DNA from 2 places in the Paraburkholderia sp. HP33-1 genome. Region 2 is predicted to be linked to the other one. Evidence: riboswitches for the same ligand, from Rfam matches in the RefSeq annotation. Region 2 holds a riboswitch; the other holds the start of a gene.
What was found. Region 2 has a riboswitch for thiamine pyrophosphate ahead of thiC (phosphomethylpyrimidine synthase ThiC). Riboswitches for the same ligand answer to the same signal wherever they lie in the genome.
Positions count from the first base shown of each region.

Region 1: it holds a riboswitch for thiamine pyrophosphate, as region 2 does, so the genes downstream of both, L0U81_RS14330 (FAD-dependent oxidoreductase) here and thiC (phosphomethylpyrimidine synthase ThiC) in region 2, are expected to answer to the same signal.

Region 1 is NZ_JAJEJR010000001.1:3,109,461-3,120,232, reverse strand. It holds gene L0U81_RS14335 (ABC transporter ATP-binding protein/permease) at 230-1,981, opposite strand; TPP riboswitch at 2,413-2,536, shown strand; gene L0U81_RS14330 (FAD-dependent oxidoreductase) at 2,758-3,888, shown strand; gene thiS (sulfur carrier protein ThiS) at 3,954-4,151, shown strand; gene L0U81_RS14320 (thiazole synthase) at 4,261-5,076, shown strand; gene thiE (thiamine phosphate synthase) at 5,073-6,176, shown strand; gene L0U81_RS14310 (ABC transporter ATP-binding protein) at 6,271-7,092, shown strand; gene mlaE (lipid asymmetry maintenance ABC transporter permease subunit MlaE) at 7,089-7,856, shown strand; gene mlaD (outer membrane lipid asymmetry maintenance protein MlaD) at 7,948-8,478, shown strand; gene L0U81_RS14295 (MlaA family lipoprotein) at 8,499-9,482, shown strand; gene L0U81_RS14290 (MlaC/ttg2D family ABC transporter substrate-binding protein) at 9,597-10,229, shown strand; gene L0U81_RS14285 (STAS domain-containing protein) at 10,226-10,546, shown strand; gene L0U81_RS14280 (ABC transporter ATP-binding protein) at 10,736-10,772, shown strand, end outside.
Region 2 is NZ_JAJEJR010000001.1:2,239,337-2,250,108, reverse strand. It holds gene L0U81_RS10200 (hypothetical protein) at 1-417, opposite strand, end outside; gene thiC (phosphomethylpyrimidine synthase ThiC) at 620-2,551, opposite strand; TPP riboswitch at 2,641-2,758, opposite strand; gene L0U81_RS10190 (hypothetical protein) at 3,237-3,695, shown strand; gene L0U81_RS10185 (DUF1223 domain-containing protein) at 3,807-4,673, shown strand; gene L0U81_RS10180 (cytochrome b/b6 domain-containing protein) at 4,694-5,338, shown strand; gene L0U81_RS10175 (molybdopterin-dependent oxidoreductase) at 5,396-6,199, shown strand; gene L0U81_RS10170 (pentapeptide MXKDX repeat protein) at 6,293-6,526, shown strand; gene L0U81_RS10165 (EamA family transporter) at 6,938-7,867, shown strand; gene L0U81_RS10160 (NADPH-dependent 2,4-dienoyl-CoA reductase) at 7,904-9,946, opposite strand; gene L0U81_RS10155 (entericidin A/B family lipoprotein) at 10,101-10,238, opposite strand; gene L0U81_RS10150 (DUF1328 family protein) at 10,488-10,664, shown strand; gene L0U81_RS10145 (DUF1328 domain-containing protein) at 10,758-10,772, shown strand, end outside.

The DNA.
Region 1 (10,772 bases), 870 kb from region 2:
AGAGCGGTTGCGATGAAAGACGTGACTGACATCAACGAAGGCCGGCGCATGGCGCGGCCCGTACGACTATCGTCGCTGCCCGCAGGCTTTTTCAAAGCGCGGAACAGCTTGCCCGCTTCGCAAATGCTTTCAAACTCTTCTCGTGTCTTTCCGGATGTTGCGCCGAGTGGTTGTCGGCGCACTGCAGATGCTCAACCGAGCGGCGTCGCGTCGGCGCCGCTCGCGTCGCTTATGCCGCTACCGCTTCGGCCGAGCGCTCGACGTCCAGCGTTTCGTCATGGAACGCCGCGAGAGATTCGCGATGCGCTACGCTGACGATCGCCGCCTTGGGCAGCCGCTCCGTGAACAGGCGATAGAGCCGCGCCTCGTTTTCCGCATCGAGCGCGCTGGTCGCTTCGTCGAGGAACAGGTAGTCGGGCTTGTGCAGCAGCACGCGTGCGGCGGCGAAACGCTGCTGCTCGCCCGGCGACAGCACGCGGGTCCAGTGCGCCGATTCCCGCAGACGATCCGCGTATTCCGACAGATGGCAGATGACGAGCGCGTCGCGGCATTCGTCGTCGCTATAGGTGTCTGCCGCCGACGGGTACGCGAGCGCCGCCTTCAGTGTGCCGATCGGCATGTAGCTGACCTGCGGGATGAACATCATGCGCGCGTTGACCGGCGCGTCGATCGAGCCATCGCCAAACGGCCACAGGCCCGCGAGCGCGCGCATCAGCGTGCTCTTGCCGGCGCCCGACGGACCGCGCACGAGCCAGCGCGAGCCCGGCCGGATCGCGATATCGCGGATGCGCGACAGCGGATTGCCGTTCGGCAGCGCGAGCTTGAGGCTATCGGTCGTGAGCGTGTTCGAGTCGACGAAGTGCAGGTTGATGCCACCATGTTCGGTGGCCGGCGACACCGATTCCTTCAGACGCGGCGAATGCACGACGCGCTTGAATTCACGCAACCGGTTCACGGTCGCGCGCCATTCGACGAGGCTCGTATAACTATTGATGAACCATGAGAACGAATCGCTGACGGTGCCGAATGCGCTCGAAATCTGCATCAGCACACCGAACGTGAACGCGCCCGCGAAGTAGCGCGGTGCGGCGACGACGATCGGGAAAATGATCGCGATCTGGCCGTAGAAGCTCAGCACGAAGGTCAGGCGCTTCGTGTACTTCATCACTTGCCACCAGTTGTCGCGGATGCGGCCGAACAGCGTGCGCGCGTTCGTCTTCTCGGTGTCCATGCCGTTGTAGAACGCGATCTGCTCGGCGTTCTCACGCAGCCGGATCAGGCCGAAACGGAAATCCGCCTCGACCTTCTGCGCCTGATAGTTGATCGACACGAGCGGATGACCGACCTTCTGCGTGACGAGCGAGCCAACCACCGCATACAGCGCTGCAGCCCACACCATGTAGCCGGGGATGTGCAGCGGCATGCCGCCGAGCGAAATGCTCAGCGCGCCCGCGAGCGACCACAGGATCGTGATGAACGACACGAGCGTGACCACGGTGGACAGCAGATCGAGCGTCAGCGACAGCGTGGTGGTCGCGAACGACTGCAGGTCGTCGCTGATCCGCTGGTCGGGGTTGTCGGCGAGGCGGTCTCGCTCGATGCGGTAAAACGCGCTGTCGTTGAGCCAGTCGTTCAGGTAGCGCGTGGTCAACCACTGACGCCAGCGGAAGCCGAGCATCTGACGGAGATATCGCCCATACACCGCGAGGATGATGAAACCGAACGCGAGCCCGGTGAAAATCATCAGCAGGTGCGGGAAGTCGTGGACGTTCTTCGCCTGCAGCGCGTTGTAGAAATCCGCGCTCCAGCGATTCAGGCGTACGTTGATCCAGACGACGAGCAGGTTCATCACGATGATCGCGACGAGCAGCGTCCACGCGATGCCTCGTTCCTCGGATACCCAGTAAGGCTTGATCAGGCTCCAGGCGGAGACCTTTTCGTCGGGCGGCAGCGCGGGGCTGGCAGAAGTATGTGGTGTCATGAGCGTCTGGATGAAGTGCTGGCCCGAACTGCCGCGGCGGCGTGCGGGTCCGATCTGGTTGACCCATGTCGGGCGATCCCGCGAACAGCCGCCCCCTTTGCGGGGCCGCCGCTGGGGCGGGTCTGCGATACCTGGCCGGACATCGCGCCATCGCGCTCGATGAACGCGAGTCCGGACGGGCGCCCGATTCTGGCGTGACGCCCTTAAGCGAAAATTAATTTTCGCGGTCGAGGTCCGCTCAGGTGCCGCCGCCACGCATGCGGCCAGGAGCGCCGCGCGCGCCGCGTTTTTGCGGCACCGGTCACGGCATTGTGCCAGAGCGCCGGCCCGCATCGCACAGGCTTCACGATGGACCGTGCCAGATCAAAATCGCGGCAGCGACGCCGGAGCGCTGGTTTGCGGGTGCCGCGCCTTTTATGGTCTAATGACCTGCGACGAAACAGGGGTGCTTCGCCCACAGCCGGCATGACTTTCACGCCGGGGCGGCGAGGCTGAGAGAGACCCTTTGCACCCGATCCGGGTAATACCGGCGCGGGAAGTTTCCGGAAGCAGCCGTCTTCCATTCCCCGCCGGGCGGCAAGCGCATCTGACATGCGCGCGCAGTGCCCGGCCGGCTTCACCCGCCGGTTTCGTCCTGGGTACGTGCGTTTTTGGCCGTACGGAAAGGACTCGATGACCGCCTATTCTTCAGATATGTATTTTCCCCGTCGTCACGCCGTCCCGGACGTGCCGTGCCGTTTTGGCATGGCCTACCGCAGTCGAACGGAGCGCGCGCGATGAACCGTCCGGCCCGACCCGATTTCGCCGTGCTCGGCGGCGGCCTGTGCGGCCGGCTGGTCGCGTGGCGCCTGGCTGGCGACGGGCATCGCGTGGCGCTCTACGAGCGCGGCGATGCCGCTGGTTCGCAGGCCGCCGCGTGGGTTGCCGCGGCGATGCTCGCGCCGCTCGCCGAAGCCGCGAGCGCCGAGCTGCTGATCACGCGGCTCGGCGCGAGTTCGCTCGAAAGCTGGCCGCGCGTGCTCGCCGAACTGCCGGAGCCGGTGTTTTTCCAGCGCAACGGCACGCTCGTCGTTTGGCATCACGCGGATCGCACTGAGGCTCCGCTGTTCGAGCGCCGCGTGCGCGCGAACGCACCGGCCGAACTGCTCGACGGCGGCTTCGTCGCGCTTTCGGGCGCGCAGCTAGGCGCCACCGAGCCCGCGTTGGCCGGCCGCTTCAACCAGGGCTGGCTGCTGCCGCGCGAAGGCCAGCTCGACAACCGCCAGGTGCTGTCCGCGCTGGCGGCGGGGCTGGCCGAGCGCGGCGTCGACACGCACTGGAACACGCCGATCGACGACGCGTCGCTGCCCGACGCCGGCATCACGATCGATTGCCGCGGGCTCGGCGCGAAGCCCGTGCTGCCGACCCTGCGCGGCATCCGCGGCGAAGTCGCGCGCGTGCATGCGCCTCATCTGCAGTTGATGCGTCCGGTGCGGCTGCTGCATCCGCGCTACCCGCTGTATATCGCGCCGAAGCAGAACGGCCTCTATGTGATCGGCGCGACCGAGGTCGAGGGCGAGGACATGTCACCAGTCAGCGTGCGCTCGGCGCTCGAGCTGCTAAGTGCCGCGTTTTCGGTGCATCCGGGCTTCGGCGAGGCGCGCATCCTCGAGCTCAATTCGCAGTGCCGGCCGACCTTGCCTGACCACCGCCCCGCGCTATTGTGGGACGGCGCGCGCACGCTGCGCGTGAACGGCCTGTACCGGCACGGCTATATGATCGCGCCCGAAGTGGCCGACGAAGCCGTGCGCTTCGCGAGCGCGCTGCTCGACGGCCGCGTCGGCGACGCCGACGCGTTCGCCGGCTGGCGGCGCGAGGCGCGCTGGAGCGAGCTGTTCCAGCAGGATTTCGCGCGGGAGCCGGCCTGAGCGTAGCGGCCTTCGTGCCGCGCACGCTGCCGCTTCCGCCATCGATTGAACCGTATTCGAACACCATGGACATTCATATCAATCAGAAGCCGCTGTCGCTACCCGAGGGTGCGACTGTCGCCGATGCACTCGCCGCCTTTGGCGCGCGTCCGCCGTTCGCGGTCGCGCTCAACGGCGATTTCGTCGCGCGTGCGCAGCATGCGGCGCGCGCGTTGCAAACGGGCGACCGGCTAGACGTGGTGCAGCCGGTTGCGGGCGGCTGAGCGCGCTCGCGCCAGCCTGTGGCCCACCGAACACCAACCACCGTCGCCGAAAACCCATTGCCGCAACACCGTCGGTGCCCTGCCGCGGCGGCAAACCAGGATGATGCAAATGACTTCTCACGAGACCGCCGACGCGCTGACGCTATACGGTCAAACCTTCGCGAGCCGCGTGCTGCTCGGCACGTCGCGCTACCCGTCGCTGCAGTCGCTGTCCGATTCGATCGACGCCGCGCGCCCCGGCATGGTGACCGTCGCGCTGCGCCGTCAGATGAACGAGGGCAACGCCGAAGCCGGCTTCTTCGATCTGCTCAAGCGCCACGGCGTGCCGCTCCTGCCGAACACGGCGGGCTGTCTCACCGTCGGTGAAGCGGTGACGACGGCGCACATGGCGCGCGAAATCTTCGAGACCGACTGGATCAAGCTCGAACTGATCGGCGACGACTACACGCTGCAGCCCGACCCGGTCGGTCTGATCGAGGCCGCCGCGCGGCTCGTCAAGGACGGCTTCAAGGTGCTGCCGTACTGCACTGAAGATCTGGTGATCGGCCGCCGTCTGCTCGATGCAGGCTGCGAGGCGCTGATGCCGTGGGGTGCGCCGATCGGCACCGGCAAGGGCGTGATCAATCCGTACGGGCTGCGCGTGCTGCGCGAACGGCTTCCGGACGTGCCGCTGATCGTCGACGCCGGGCTCGGCGTGCCGTCGCATGCGGCGCAGGTGATGGAGTGGGGCTTCGACGGCGTGCTGCTGAACACGGCGGTGTCGCAGGCGACGCATCCCGACGCGATGGCCCGTGCGTTCGCGCTGGGCGTGGAAGCGGGCCGGCAAGCGTATCTCGCGGGTCCGATGGCCGAGCGCGAGAGTGCGCACGCGAGCACGCCGGTGGTCGGCATGCCGTTCTGGCATCAGGATGGAGGCGCCGCATGACGCAGTTGTTGACCCTGAAGGACCGCGATCTGTTCTGGCCGACGGCCGACGAACTCATCGAAGCCGCGGAGCGTATTCGCGCCCGTCTCGGCGACTGGCCATCGACGCACGCGCCGTGGCGCATCTGCCTGACCGTGCCCGATGAGCCGAACGGTGGCGATCTGATCGTGATCGCCGACGCGCAGCCGCACGGCGAGCAGGTGGCGCGCTGGCTGACGCGAGGCGCGGGCGTGATCGTCGCCACGGAAAACCGCGCGACGCTGCATCTGGGCGGCGAGAAGTACGGCCTCGAAGGCCATCTGGCGGAAGACTGGATCCCCGCGCTCGCCGCGTTTCTCGACTGCGGCTTCGATCCGCACGACGCGCTGGTGCTCGCGCTCGCGTGGCGCGACGGCGACGAAACCCGCGCTGGCGACGCGTTCCCGTCCGACCTCGCCCGCTTTCCGCGCCTTACCGGCCTGCCGGCCGCGCCCGCCCTGGCATTTCCGCGCTGCCCGGAAAGGCTCGGTCTGTACCCGGTACTGCCGACTGCGGACTGGGTCGAACGGGTGGTCGGATTCGGCGTAAAAACGGTGCAGTTGCGCCGCAAGTCGGCCGAACCCGCTGACGAGCTGAAGCGCGAAATCGCCCGCTGCGTGGCGGCTGGTCGCGCGCACGACGCGCAGGTGTTCATCAACGACCACTGGCAGGCGGCGCTCGAGGCGGGCGCGTACGGTGTGCACCTGGGCCAGGAAGACGTGCATACCGCGGATCTGTCCGCGCTGTCCGGCGCGGGCGTCCGGCTCGGTCTATCGACGCACGGTTTCTACGAGATGCTGAAGGCGCTGCATTTCCGTCCGAGCTACATCGCTTTGGGCGCCGTGTTCCCGACCACGACCAAGTTGATGCCGACCGCGCCGCAAGGCTTGCGGCGCCTCGCACGCTACGTGCGGCTGCTCGACGGGGTGGTGCCGCTCGTCGCGATCGGCGGGATCGATCTGCAGGTGCTGCCGGACGTGCTCGCCACGGGCGTCGGCTGCGCGGCCGTGGTGCGCGCGGTGACGGAAGCGGCCGACCCGGCCGCCGCCGTTTCCGCGCTGCAACACACGTTTACGCAATAATCGTTAGGCATAGTCAAGGAACGGGGCACCTCACGGCAGCTTTTGCATGATGGCCCTATAATTCGGCCTTCCCTGTAAAAGGACTGTCAGTTTGGTGCCTTCCTCCCCCGAGACCTTACTCGAGCTGCGCGACGTCGACTTCGGTTACGGCGACCGGCTCGTCCTGTCGAATCTGAATCTGCGCTTTCGTCGCGGTCAGGTCGTCGCAGTCATGGGCGGCTCGGGTTGCGGCAAGACCACGGTGCTGCGGCTGATCGGCGGCTTGGTGCGCGCGCAGCGCGGCCAGGTGCTGTTCCACGGCCAGGACATCGGCGAGCAGACGCGCGAAGGCCTTTACGCGCTGCGTCGCAAGATGGGCATGCTGTTCCAGTTCGGCGCGCTGTTTACCGACATGTCGGTGTTCGAAAACGTCGCCTTCTCGCTGCGCGAGCACACCGATCTCCCTGAAGAACTGCTGCGCGACCTCGTGCTGATGAAGCTCAACGCAGTCGGCCTGCGCGGCGCGCGCGACCTGCTGCCGTCGGAAATTTCGGGTGGCATGGCGCGGCGCGTGGCGCTCGCCCGCGCGATCGCGCTCGACCCCGAATTGATGATGTACGACGAGCCGTTCGCCGGCCTCGACCCCATTTCGCTCGGCATCACCGCGAATCTGATCCGCACGCTGAACCAGGCGCTCGGCGCGACGTCGATTCTCGTCACGCACGACGTGCCGGAATCGTTCGCGATCGCGGACTACGTGTACTTCCTGTCCAACGGCGGCGTGCTCGCCGAAGGCACGCCGGACGAGCTGCGCGCGTCGACCGATCCGACCGTGCGTCAATTCATCGACGGCGCGCCGGACGGCCCGTTCAGATTCCACTATCCTGCGAAGGCGCCGCTCGCGGCGGACTTCGGCATCGGCGGAGGCCAGTCATGATCAGCACGATTGGTCGCGCGGTGCTCAGCGGACTCGGCACGGCCGGCTACGCGACGCGCTTTTTCCTGCGCCTCCTGCTCGAATTTTTCCCGCTGCTGCGCCGCCCGCGCCTTGTCACGAAGCAGATCCACTTCGTAGGTAATTATTCGCTCGTGATCATCGCGGTGTCGGGGTTGTTCGTCGGCTTCGTGCTCGGTCTGCAGGGCTATTACACGCTGAACCGCTACGGCTCCGAGCAGGCGCTCGGGTTGCTGGTCGCGCTGTCGCTCGTGCGCGAGCTCGGGCCGGTCGTGACGGCGCTGCTGTTCGCCGGCCGCGCGGGCACGTCGCTTACCGCCGAGATCGGCCTGATGAAGGCGGGCGAGCAACTCACCGCGATGGAAATGATGGCCGTCGATCCGGTCAAAGTCGTCATCGCGCCGCGCCTGTGGGCCGGCATTATCTCGATGCCGGTCCTCGCCGCGATCTTCAGCGCGGTTGGCGTTCTGGGTGGTTACGTGGTGGGTGTGCTGCTGATCGGCGTCGATGCCGGCGCGTTCTGGTCGCAGATGCAAGGCGGCGTCGACGTGTGGCGCGATGTCGGGGCCGGGGTCGTCAAGAGCGTGGTGTTCGGCCTCGCGGTGACCTTCGTCGCGCTGTTTCAGGGCTACGAGGCGAAGCCGACGCCGGAAGGCGTGTCGCGCGCGACGACCCGCACGGTCGTGTATGCCTCGCTCGCGGTGCTCGGGCTCGATTTCCTGCTGACCGCACTGATGTTCAGTTAAGACCGCGCAGCGCGCCGGCTGTCGGCGGCTCATGATGCGCCGTGCACAGTGGGAAGTGGCGGCGGCGCGGCGGATTCACTTTGGGATGACGATGAAAAAGAATGCTCTCGACTTCTGGGTCGGCCTGTTTGTGGTGCTGGGTTTCGTGGCGTTGCTGTTTCTTGCGCTGAAGGCCGGCAACATGAGCTCGTTGTCGTTCCAGGCAACGTACCCGGTCAAGCTCAAGTTCGACAACATCGGCGGGCTGAAGGCGCGCGCGCCGGTGAAGAGCGCGGGCGTGACGGTCGGCCGGGTCGCGTCGATCGACTTTGATAGCAACACCTACCAGGCGCTCGTCACGATCGATATCGACAAGCAGTACCAGTTTCCGCGGGATACGTCGGCGAAGATCCTGACCTCGGGTCTGCTCGGCGAGCAGTACATCGGGCTCGAGCCGGGTGGCGACTCGGAAATGCTCAAGGCTGGCGATACGATCTCGATGACGCAATCGGCGATCGTGCTGGAAAATCTGATCGGCCAGTTCCTGTATAGCAAGGCCGCGGATTCCGGCGCGGCGAAGCCCGCTGCATCGGTCCCTGCACCGGCGCCTGGCGCGCCGGCCTCCGGCGCTGCCGGCCAGTAAGGCCAACAAGGAGAACTACGATGCAGACGACACTGCAGACCGGGCGCAGCGGCGCGCGCGTCCTACAGTTCGGCAAGGTCGCGGTGGCGGCTGCGCTGCTAGCCGGTTGCACGACCGTGCAGACACCCACCAAGGGCGATCCGTTCGAAGGGCTGAACCGCACGATCTTCACCGTCAACGACAAGATCGACCAGTACGCGCTGAAACCGGTCGCGAAGGGCTACGTTTGGGCCACGCCGCAGCCGGTGCGCGACAGCGTAACGAACTTCTTCTCGAACATCGGCGACGTCTATATCGCGGCGAACAACCTGCTGCAACTGCGCATCGCCGACGGCGTGTCGGACATCATGCGGATCGTGATCAACACGGTGTTCGGCGTCGGCGGCCTGTTCGACGTCGCGACGCTCGCGAAGCTGCCCAAGCACGAGAATGACCTCGGTCTGACGCTCGGCCACTATGGCGTGCCGCCGGGTCCGTACCTGGTGCTGCCGCTGTTCGGGCCGAGCACGGTGCGCGATGCGGTCGGCTCGATCGGCAACTACTACGTGAACCCGATCAGCTACATCGATCCGCCGGGCCTGAGCTGGGCGCTGTATGGCCTGAACATCGTCAACACGCGTGCGAACCTGCTCGGCGCGGGCGAGGTGCTGGAAGGCGCCGCGCTCGACAAATACTCGTTCGTGCGCAACGCTTATCTGCAGCGCCGTCAGTATCTGCTGTCTGCTGGTGGTCGGCGCCAGCAGGAACTGCCGAACTATGACGAGGAAGCGCCGCTGCCGAAGTACGACGAAGGCGAGACGGGCGCGCAGGGTGCTGCTGGCAATGCGGCTCCGGCATCCGGCGCGGCCGTGCCGCCGCCGCAGGGCGCGTCAGCGCCCGAGCCCGCATCGGGCACCGAAACACCGCCGCTCGACATGAACGGCGGCCCCGAAACCACGCAGATTCCGGCCGGTCAGTTGGTGCCACCCACGCACTTCAACTTCCCGTCCTTCAGATTGCATTGAACGTGCAGCCGTAACAGATCGATACGACTCTCGCAGTTTGCGCATGGATTGCCGTCGAACTCGCGTGATAAGGTCGCTTCAAACCGTTGCACTATTTTTGAGGCAAAGCTCGATATGAAAAAATTCTTCCTGATTCCGTTGTTTGCCGCGTTGTTTTCGTTCGTCAGCGTGGGCGCATCGGCGCAAACCGTGGACACCAACTCGCCTGAAGCGCTGATCAAGACCGTCACCCAGCAGGTGATGGACGCGATTCGCAACGACAAGTCGATCCAGCAGGGCGACATCACGCGCATCACGGCTCTCGTCAACGAAAAGATCCTGCCGTACACCGACTTCCGCCGCACCACGCAGCTCGCGATGGGCCGCAATTGGCGCACCGCGACGCCCGAGCAACAGAACCAGGTGGTCGAGCAGTTCAAGATGCTGCTGATCCGCACCTATTCGGGCGCGCTCGCGCAGGTGCGCGACCAGCAGATCCAGTACAAGCCGTTCCGCATGAACCCGGACGACACCGACACGGTGGTGCGCTCGGTCGTCATGAACAACGGCCAGCCGATCGAACTCGACTACCGCCTGTACAAGACGCAGCAAGGCTGGCGCGTGTATGACATCAACGTGCTCGGCGCGTGGTTGATCCAGGCGTATCAGCAGCAGTTCAACGAGCAGATCCAGCAGAAGGGCGTGGACGGACTGATCCAGTTCCTCACGCAGCGTAATCAGCAACTCGCCGCGGGCAAGCAGTCGTGAGCGACGTGCTGAACCCGGTCGCGAACCGCTTCGACAGTGGTGCGACGCTGACCCACGAGAGCGCGAAGGCCGCGCTCGCGGCGGGTCTGCAACGTATCGCGGCGGGCGCGCGCGGCGTCGATTGCGCGCCGCTCAAGCAATTCGATTCGTCGGCGCTCGCCGTGCTGCTCGCGTGGGTGCGGGTCGCGGCGGCGCGCGGCGGCAAGTTTGAAATCATCAATCTGCCGGCTGGTCTCGCCAGTCTCGCGCAAGCCTACGGCGTCGATACTCTCCTGACTCCTGCCGCATCCAGCATGGTTGCGTCAGCGCGACATTGACGCTCCTCTAGCGTCGTCTCCCTCCTTCCGGCCAGGCCGGGGGCATCAGTTTTTGCCCTATAATCAAACGTTTTTTTGGGGCGTTGAACTGGCCCCTAATCGGCCCCGGTTCCGTTTCTTCCAGCATTTGCTCGTCCCCAGGCTCCATCGGGGCTACTTCGGGCGCCGCGACGCACGCGGCCCATAGTCATGTCAGCCATAGAAATTCGTAACGTCAAGAAGCGCT
Region 2 (10,772 bases):
CGCGATCGACGGTCCGTAATAGGCGGGATAGCCGTAATAGGCAGGATAAGGATAAACAGGCGGCGGATAGTAGGCGGGATAGACCGGCGGCGCCGCATACACGGGCGCGGGGGCTGCATAACCGGGCGGCAGATCCTGCGGCGCCACCTGCATTTGCGCCTGTGCTTGAGGCGGCTGCTGCGCATTGGCCACGGGTGCGTTCGGGTCGGCTGTAGTCGCGGGCGCGGTCGAATAGTACGGCGTGTAATAGCCGGCGGGATAGTAGCCGGCGGGGTAATAACAGCCTGCCAGCAAGAGGCTCGAGGCGAGTGTGGAAATCTCGGCGGCGGGTCGTGCGAACCTCGCGGAAAACCGGGACGAATCGCGTGGCGTCGAGAGGCGCACCGCGCAAAGATGGGTGACGACGCGGGACTTCATGACGCGCTCCTCGATGAACCGATGCCGCTTCGCACGACATCGTTATCAGGAGCTTACGCTCTTGCCGCGGCGACGCTGTGGCAACACCGCAACCGCGCATTTCAGTCCGTTTCAACGCGGCGGAATAAAAAAGCCCGCCATGCCGGCGGGCTCGATACGGCTGTGCTGGCTCGCGCGAATCACGCAAGCCGCCTATTGCCGCTTATTGGCGCTGATAAATCTCCGCGCCCTGCTTCATGAACTCGATCGACTTCACTTCCATGCCTTTCTTCAGCGCTTCGTCGTCGGTCACGCCCTGTTGCGCGGCGAACTCGCGCACGTCCTGGGTGATCTTCATCGAGCAGAAGTGCGGGCCGCACATCGAGCAGAAGTGCGCGACCTTGGCCGAATCCTTCGGCAGCGTTTCGTCGTGGAATTCGCGCGCCTTGTCCGGGTCGAGACCGAGGTTGAACTGGTCTTCCCAACGGAATTCGAAGCGCGCCTTCGACAGTGCGTTGTCGCGAACCTGCGCGCCCGGATGGCCCTTCGCGAGGTCCGCGGCATGCGCGGCGAGCTTGTACGTGATGATGCCGGTCTTCACGTCGTCCTTGTTCGGCAGGCCGAGGTGTTCCTTCGGCGTCACGTAGCACAGCATCGCGGTGCCGAACCAGCCGATCATCGCAGCGCCAATGCCCGAGGTGATGTGGTCGTAGCCTGGTGCGATGTCGGTAGTGAGCGGCCCGAGCGTGTAGAACGGCGCTTCGTCGCACCAGTCGAGCTGCAGGTCCATGTTCTCCTTGATCAGCTGCATCGGCACATGGCCCGGGCCTTCGATCATGACCTGCACGTCATGCTTCCACGCGATCTGCGTCAGCTCGCCGAGCGTCTTCAGCTCGCCCAGTTGCGCTTCGTCGTTGGCGTCGTAAATCGAGCCGGGACGCAGACCGTCGCCGAGCGAGAAGGCCACGTCGTACGCCTTCATGATTTCGCAGATCTCTTCGAAATGCTCGTACAGGAAGCTTTCCTTGTGATGCGCGAGACACCACTTGGCCATGATCGAACCGCCGCGCGACACGATGCCGGTCATCCGGTTCGCCGTCAGCGGCACGTATTGCAGACGCACGCCCGCGTGGATCGTGAAGTAGTCGACGCCCTGCTCAGCCTGTTCAATGAGCGTGTCGCGGAAGATTTCCCACGTCAGATCTTCGGCCTTGCCGTTGACCTTTTCGAGCGCCTGATAGATCGGCACCGTGCCGATCGGCACCGGGCTGTTGCGAATGATCCATTCGCGCGTTTCATGAATATGCTTGCCGGTCGACAGATCCATCACCGTGTCGCCGCCCCAGCGGATCGCCCACGTCATCTTGTCGACTTCCTCGCCGATCGACGACGTCACCGCCGAATTGCCGATGTTCGCATTGACCTTCACGAGGAAGTTGCGGCCGATGATCATCGGCTCGCTTTCCGGGTGATTGATGTTGTTCGGGATGATCGCGCGGCCGCGTGCGATTTCCTCGCGCACGAACTCCGCCGTGATTTCGGTCAGTCCGTTCGGACCGAAGGCGCTCGCGCCGAACGCCTGCCCCGGGTGCTGACGGCCCATCATCGCGGCGAGCTTCGCGCCGTTCGGGCCGCTCGTCTTCAGGGTCTCCAGATACTCGGCGCGACGCTGGTTCTCGCGAATCGCGATGTATTCCATTTCTGGCGTGATGATGCCTTGCTTCGCGTAGTGCATCTGCGTCACGTTTTTGCCGGCGATCGCACGGCGCGGCGTGCGATGCAGGCCCGGAAAGCGCAGCTGCGCGGTGGCCGGATCGGCGGCGCGCTCGCGGCTGAAGCTGCTCGACAGACCGGTCAACGGCTCGGTGTCGCCGCGCTCCTCGATCCACGCCTGGCGCAGCGCGGGCAGACCCGCGCGGATGTCGATCTTCGCGTCCGGGTCGGAATAGGGGCCTGACGTGTCGTACACGTAGATCGGTGGATTCTTTTCGCCGCCGAAGCTGTCGGGCGTGTCGGCCTGCGAGATTTCGCGCATCGGCACACGGATATCGGGGCGCGAGCCCGTCACGTAGACCTTACGCGAATTCGGCAACGGTGCGACGGCCGCCTCGTCCACGTGGGCTTCGGCGGAAATAAACTTCGGATTGGCGTTCATGCAAGTCTCCGTACAAAGTGGGGCGGCTAAGCAGGAGACTGAGATGGAAGTGGTCGGAAATCGCGCAGAGGTGAGGCTGTAGAGGCTGGGGGCGAAATCCGTACGCTTCCCTGCGCTGGCATTATCCAGATCAGGTTCAAAGGGTATTTCTCACCCACGCAACACGGACCTCCAGCTCCGCGCTACGCAGGACCCCCGCGTTAGCAGCGCACACGATACACTGCCGGCCCGCTGTTTGGCAACCTGTCTACAGGGTTCAAAAGATCATTCGGTTGCAATCAGATACGTCCTATTCTTATTTTGAGATTGCGTCGAGCAGAACAACTTACAGCGAAGGAACAAGCGGCTTACAGGGAAAAATTGTCGGCGGCTTCGGACTGAGACAGGATTTTGTCGCGCTTGGGCACATTCTGGTCGCCGCTGGTCGGCAGGAAACCGGATGGCCTCGCCGCGGCGCGCGCGGGGCAGCAAGGCCGGCCCGCGAGACTTCTTCATGATCAGCACTCCGGATCGATCGATAAAGCAAATCCGCGTGCAACGACCTATGCGGGGTCGAAGCGTTCAAGCCAGTCAGAAGATTGCCGTTACAGCATGTGCAGTGAAGGCCGCCCTCCAGCGAAGCGATTCGCTGGAGGGTGCGTGAATGGCGCGAGGCGACTCGAGCCGATCGACAGGAGGGGGGCGCATGAGAGCGGAAAGAAGACGGTGGCAAACGTTCGGTCGCACAGTTGCGGTGGCGGCATGGCTCGCCACACCGCTGGCGGTGTCGGCGGCGTCGACGGCGACGGGTGGGGTGATCCGGTTCGTGGGGATGGTCGTCGCACCGCCGATGCAGATCAACGTGGAAACGGCGCCCGCTGGCGTCGCTGTCGATAGCGCGAGCGTGGCGGGTCAGCGCTTCTCGCGCACGGTGACGTTCAGCGCGTCGCCGGGCGTCGTCGGCGGGGCGGATGTCGCGCTGGAAGTGAACGGCAACACGCCGTCGCGCGATCTGGTGGCGGCGCGTTTCGTCGACGGCGCCGGGCGCGTCCAGTCGGCCCGCGACGGCCACTATGCGGTCGATCGCGCCGGCGGTATGCTGTCGCTGAACGCGAAACGCACCGATATCGACACGCGCGTGACGGTGGTGGTCAGTTACAACTGAGTCGAGGGCGAGCTTTTTGCAGGCTCACCCTACGCCGGAAAAAAATTAAAAAAGCTTGTCATAACCAGCCGCGCGGTTCGACAAACGTGCAGATCACGATCGGAGCACGTTATGTCGGCCGCGCACAATCGCTCGAACCATCAACGCTTCAGGACTTTTTTTGCCCCCGCTGTCGCGCTGGCGCTTCTTCTGCTGAACGGTTTTGGCATCAGTGCGGCCTCGGCGGCCGATCCCGTCTGCGCCGCGCGCAGTCCCGCGCATCGGGTGGCGCTCGTCGAGCTGTACAGCAGCGAGGGTTGTGATAGCTGCCCGCCCGCCGACCGCTGGCTCGGTCAATTGAAAACCGATGGCGCCGCGCACGGCATCGTGCCGCTCGCACTGCACGTCGACTACTGGAACAGCCTGGGCTGGACCGACCGCTTTTCACAGCATCGCTTCACCGAACGTCAGCAGACGCTGACCCGGCTCGCGGGCGCGAATACGATCTACACGCCGGAAGTGTTCGTCGCGGGCCGCGAGCTGCGCGACTGGTCGCAACGCGACAGCTTCGAGCGCCGCATCGACGAAGTCGTCGCCGAACCCGCGCAGGCGAGCGTCGCGCTCGCGTTGAGCCCGCATGCGCCCGGCGCGTTCGATGTCGACGCGCAGTTCACGAGTACGGCCGCCTCCACCGCGGGCTCGCTGAGCGCCTATCTCGCCGTCTATGAGAACGCGCTGACCTCGCAGGTCGGCGCGGGAGAAAACCGCGGTGCGACGTTGCATCACGAACGCGTCGTACGCGCATGGTTCGGTCCGGTGCCTCTCGTCGAGGGGCATGCGCGGATTCATCAGGACCTCGACGTACACGATGCGACCGGCGACGCGAAGCCCGCCGCGCTTGCCAACGCCGCCGCCGACCGCTTTGGCGTGGTCGCGTTCGTCGAAAGCGACGCGAGCGGCGAAGTGCTGCAAGCGGCCGACCTTCCCGCGTGCCGTTGATCGAGATCGAGGAGAACCCCATGGCCACGTCCCACACCTTGCGCCCCGGTGCACCCGCCGCGCCCGCCGTACCGAAGCGCGGCGTCATTCACCCGCTGTGGCTGCGCATCACGCATTGGCTCAATGCGCTCGCGGCGATCGTGATGATGCTGTCGGGCTGGCGCATCTACGACGCCTCGCCGATTTTCCCGGCGTTCAGTTTTCCGACCGCGATCACGCTCGGCGGCTGGCTCGGCGGCGCGCTGCAATGGCACTTCGCGGCGATGTGGCTGCTGGTGTTCAACGGCCTCGTGTATCTCTCGCTGAATTTCGCGAGCGGACGCTTCGTGCGCAAGTTCCTGCCGCTGACACCGCGCGCGGTGCTGCGCGATTTCGTCGCCGCCTTGCGCGGCAAGCTGGCTCACGACGATCTGCGCGTCTACAACGCGGTGCAGAAGTTTGCCTATCTGTTCGTGATCGTCGATCTGATCGTGCTCGTGCTGTCGGGGCTCGCGATCTGGAAGTCGGTGCAGTTTCCGCTGCTGCGCGAACTGATGGGCGGCTACGACAACGCGCGCGTCGTGCACTTCAGCGCGATGTCGCTACTGGCTGCGTTTCTTGCCGTGCATCTGGCGATGGTCGCGCTCGTGCCGCGCTCGCTGCTGGCGATGCTGCGTGGACGCTGAGGCGCTTGCGACGATGCTGATGAAAGTGAAGCGCGAATTTATTATGGATGACGAATCATGAACAAGCCCATTGAAAAAGCAGCGGACGATTCCACGCGGCGGGGCAGCCAAACGCTGGACCGCGCGTCGATCCTGATCGATGCGAAGCGCGAACTCACGATGCCGTCGCGGCGCCTGTTCGGCAAGCAGCTATTGACGCTCGGTGGCCTGTCGATGCTGACCGGTTGCTCGCTGACCGACGACGCCTCCGTCAACCACTTCCTCACCGCGGTGTCGCGGCTGAACGATCTCGCGCAGGCCGCGCTGTTCGATCCGAAGCTGCTCGCACCGACCTACACCGAAGCGCAGATCACGCGGCCGTTTCCGTTCAACGCGTACTACAGCGTCGATGAGGTGCCGCACGTCGACGGCTCCGACTACCGGCTGAAGCTGAGCGGCCTCGTGACCGGCCAGCGCGTGTGGACGCTGCCCGAGCTGTACGCGCTGCCGCACGCCGAGCAGATCACGAGGCATATCTGCGTCGAAGGCTGGAGCGCGATCGGCCGCTGGGGCGGCACGCCGTTCGCCGAGTTTTTGCGGCGTGTCGGCGCGGATACGACGGCGAAGTACGTCGGCTTCAAATGCGCGGACGACTACTACGAAAGCATCGACATGCCGACCGCTTTGCATCCCCAGACGCTGCTGACGTTTTCCTACGACGGCGAGCGGCTGCCCGAGAAATACGGCTATCCGATGAAGCTGCGGATGCCGACCAAGCTCGGCTACAAGAATCCGAAGCACATCGTTGAAATATTTGTCACCAACACGTTTCCCGGCGGCTATTGGGTCGACCAGGGCTACAACTGGTTCGGAGGCTCCTGACGCATGCGGGCGCACGCTCGCTTACGGCAGCGGCTTCGGAAGCACGCCGGCTCACGCCGGTTTTGATTCATTCACCATTAACGGAGTCATCTCATGAAGAAAATTGCAATCACCACGATCGCGTTGCTGATGCTGGCAGGCAGCGGCACGGCCTTCGCGCAGGCGAGCGGCGCGATGTCCAACGATGCGATGTCGAAAGACGCGATGTCCAAAGACAGCATGTCGAAGGACAGCATGAAAAAGGACACGATGAAACACGATAAGATGAAAAAGGGCGACGACGCGACGGGCATGAAACACGAGGCGTCGGGCACGATGGGCAACTGAGTCGCGAGCCTGTTTAGCGATCCTGCCGATGCGCGGCCGCGCATCGAAGGGAGTCCAAACTGAATGCAAGCCGGGGACGCGTCCCCGGCTTTTCTTTTGCAGGAACACCAAAAAATTACGATTCTGTCGCGCGACGCACCCGGCGCTTACTGCATAATGCGGTGCGCGCCGCGCATTGCGGCCAGGTTGCGTCGTGTCATTTTGACCGACGCTGCCGCGTCAGCCGCTTTTGGCGCTTCCAGCGCCGCCCATCGTCTTACCGTTCCACCGACATGTCCGCCAGCCTCGCCCGTCAGTGCGCATCGCCGATGCGCTGCCCGCCATCCCGCCCGAGAGGCATCGACGCAGGCGCGGCGCCTCGCGGGCATCGAGCGCGTCGCGAGGGTCGAGTGGCGACGGCGGGCTGAACGCATGTCGCTGCAACGTTCCGGTTTATCTCCGCGTGGCTGGCCGCTGCGTCTGCCGCAGTCGTACAACGGCCAGATCGCGCTCGCGCTTGCCGTCGTTTATCTTGTGTGGGGCTCGACGTATCTCGGGGTGCACGTCGCGCTCGGCTCGTTTCCGCCGCTCATGCTGTCGGGCTTGCGCAACCTGTTCGCCGGCATGGGTCTGTTCGTGTTTGCCGCGCGTCGCAAGCCGATCTGGCCGAGCCTCCCCGAAATCCGCAACGCGGCCCTCGTCGGCACGATGCTGGTGGGCCTGTCGAGCGGCATGCTCGCCTACGGCATGCGCACGGTCGGCACCGGCACCGCGGCCGTGATGGTCGCGACCGTGCCGCTGTTCGCGGCCGTGATCGCCGCCGTCGCCGGACGCAAGATCGGCGGGGGCGAATGGTTCGCGGTCGGGCTCGGGCTAGTCGGCATCGTGATTCTGAGTCACGGCGACCGGACGCCGGGCTCGGGCGCCGGCACGCTCGCGATTCTGTGCGGCGCGCTGTTCTGGGCCGGTGGCGCGCATCTGGCCGGGCAGCTGAAGCTGCCGTCGGACCTGTTTGTGTCGACCGCGCTGCAGATCGGCCTCGGCGGCGCGATCTCGACGCTGGTCGCGTTGGCGGCGGGCGAGCGGATGCTCGAGCTGCATTTCCTGCCGCTCGTCGCGTTTCTCTATCTGATGCTGATCGGCACGATGGCCGCGTGGGTCGCGTACGGTTTTCTGATTCGCCACACGAGCCCGATTATTGCGAGCAGCTGCATGTACGTGAATCCGGTCGTCGCGGTCGCGTTGGGGGCGCTAGTGCTCGGGGAGCCGATCACGCGCTCGATGGTGATCGCGACGATCGTGATTCTGATCAGCGTCGGTTTGTCGTTCTGGTTCGATTACCAGAATAAGGACACGGTGTAGGGCCGGCGCGGTTCCCGTCGAACCGCGCGCCCACTCTCACAGTCCCGCCGCCAGCTCCGCGCCCTCGCGGATCGCGCGCTTCGCATCGAGCTCGGTCGCGAGCTTCGCACCGCCGATCACATGAAAACGCGGAGCGCCGCTGCTGGGGTTGCCGTCGAGCGTCGACGGCAACAGCTCGCGCAACGACTCCTGCCCCGCGCACACGACGATCGTATCGACGTCGAGCCATTCGTCGACTCCATCGCGCGCGATTCTCAGACCGCGCGCGCTGATCTCCTGATACTCGACGCCGCCGAGCATCTGCACGCCATTCCTCGCAAGCGTCGCGCGATGCACCCAGCCCGACGTCTTGCCGAGCCCCGCGCCGAGCTTGCCGGCCTTGCGCTGCAAGAGCCAGATCTGCCGCACCGGTTGCGCGGGGGCAGGCGGCTTGAGGCCGCCACGTTCGCGCACCGCGAGGTCGATGCCCCATTCATCGAGCCATGTGTCGCGCGGCACCGGCAGCGGCTCGCCCGCGCGATGCAACAAAAATTCGCAGACGTCGAAGCCGATCCCGCCCGCGCCGATCACCGCGACACGAGCGCCGACCGCCGCGCCGCGCAGCACCTCGACATACGACAGCACGTTGGGCCCGTCGATGCCCGCAATCGCCGGCCGCCGCGGCACGATGCCGGTCGCGACGATGACGTCGTCGTAGGCGCCCGCGGCAAGCAGCGCGGCATCGACGCGCGTGCCGAGCCGCACGTCGACGCGATGGCGCTGCAACTGGCTGTGGAAATAGCGGATCGTCTCGCTGAACTCTTCCTTGCCCGGCACCCGCATCGCGAGATTGAACTGGCCGCCGAGCGTATCGCTCGCCTCGAACAGCGTCACGCGATGCCCGCGCGAGGCCGCCACCGTCGCGGCCGATAGCCCCGCCGGCCCCGCGCCGACCACCGCGATCGAGCGCGCGGCTTGCGGGCCCGCGAGCGGCCGGTAGACGAGCTCGGTTTCGCGTCCCGCGCGCGGATTGACGAGACAGCTTGCGCGCTGATTCCTGAACGTGTGATCGAGGCAGGCCTGATTGCAGGCGATGCAGGTGTTGATTTCGTGCGCGCGGTCCTCGGCGGTCTTTAGCACGAACTCGGGATCGGCGAGCAGCGGCCGCGCCATCGACACCAGATCGGCCGAGCCGCCGGCGATCAGCGCTTCGGCCATCTCGGGCGTGTTGATGCGATTCGACGCGATCACGGGTACGGTGACCGCGGCCTTCAGGCGCGCGCTCAGCGAAGCGAACGCCGCGCGCGGCACCGAGGTCACGATGGTCGGCACGCGGGCCTCGTGCCAGCCGATGCCGGTATTGAAGATCGTCACGCCGGCCGCTTCGAGCGCCTGGGCGACCTGCACGGTTTCCTCCCACGTATTGCCGCCTTCAACCAGATCGATCAGCGACAGCCGGTACACGACGATGAAGCGCTCGCCACATTCGGCACGCACGCGCTCGACGATCTCGCGCGCGAGTCGCATGCGATTTTCGATGCTGCCGCCGTATCGATCGGTGCGACGGTTCGTGCGCGGGCACAGGAACTGGTTCAGCAGATAGCCTTCGCTGCCCATGATCTCGACGCCGTCGTAGCCCGCGCGTTGCGCGAGCCGTGCACAGCGCGCGTAGTCGCGCACGGTTCTGTCGATGCCGGCGAGCGTCAGCGCGCGCGGCTTGAATCTGGAAATGGGCGACTTCAATGCGGACGCGGACACGACGAAGGGCTGATAGCCATAACGGCCCGCGTGCAGGATCTGCAGCGCGATCTTGCCGCCTTCCGCATGCACGGCTTCGGTCACGAGCCGGTGATTGCGCAGATCGAACACCGAGTTCAGCGTGCCGCCGAACGGCAGCAGCCAGCCCTGACGGTTCGGCGAAATGCCGCCGGTGATGATCAGGCCGACGCCGCCTTTCGCGCGCTCGCGAAAATACGCGGCCAGTTGCGGGTAATGCCAGAAGCGGTCTTCCATGCCCGTGTGCATCGAACCCATCACGACGCGATTGCGCAGACGTGTGAATCCCAGGTCGAGCTCGGCGAGTAAGTGTTGGTAGGGCATGCAGGGGCCTGTGTAGGTGTGGAGCCGCACGAACGATACACCGCGCGGCGGGCCCGAGCGCCGAGGAAAAATTCTAAAGCGCCGCAATCCGTTCAGGAAAACCCGCCGCGGCATCCCGCGACGGGTTCTCCAGACGCTGCTGGCGGATGCCGGCTTATTTCGCCTTTTCCGCCTCGTTCGTCAGGGCATGGCCGCCCTTCGAAATATCTTCGCCGGCCCCCGCCATCGTATTGCACCCGGTGACAAGCATCGCGGTTCCCGCGAGCACAAGCAAAGCGATCAGTCGCGTCATGAAAGTTCTCCTTGTCGAGAATGCATCGGTTGAGGTGGTCCGACCGGGGCGCCAGTCGATCAGGTGTCGATCCGGTATCGAGCCCGCCTGATTGCATGGTAAAAAAGGCGGGAGCGGCGCGCGTAACCTCGTTGTAACAAAATGTGAGCGGATTCTTACGTGAGAAACGGCGAGTGTCGGAATGCGCGCGGCGCGGCGTAGCGATAGCATGGACCCGATGTTCATCCAACGTTTCGGGAGGAAGCCATCATGTTGAAGTGGGCACTGTTCTTCGCGATCATCGCGGTGATCGCGGGTCTTCTCGGCTTTACCGGCATTGCGGCCGGCGCGGCGGCGATCGCGAAGTTCCTGTTCTTCGCTTTCCTCGTACTGTGCGTGGTGTTCCTTGTGCTGGGCTTCGTGGTGACGAAGAAAATGATCGATTAGCACGGCCCATCGCAGTGGCGGCAAACCGCGGATTCATAGCAGGCGAGCGGTTTGCTCGTAGCCGATTCCAGGTCAACAAACGGGAGAAGCGCGATGCTTCACTATGCC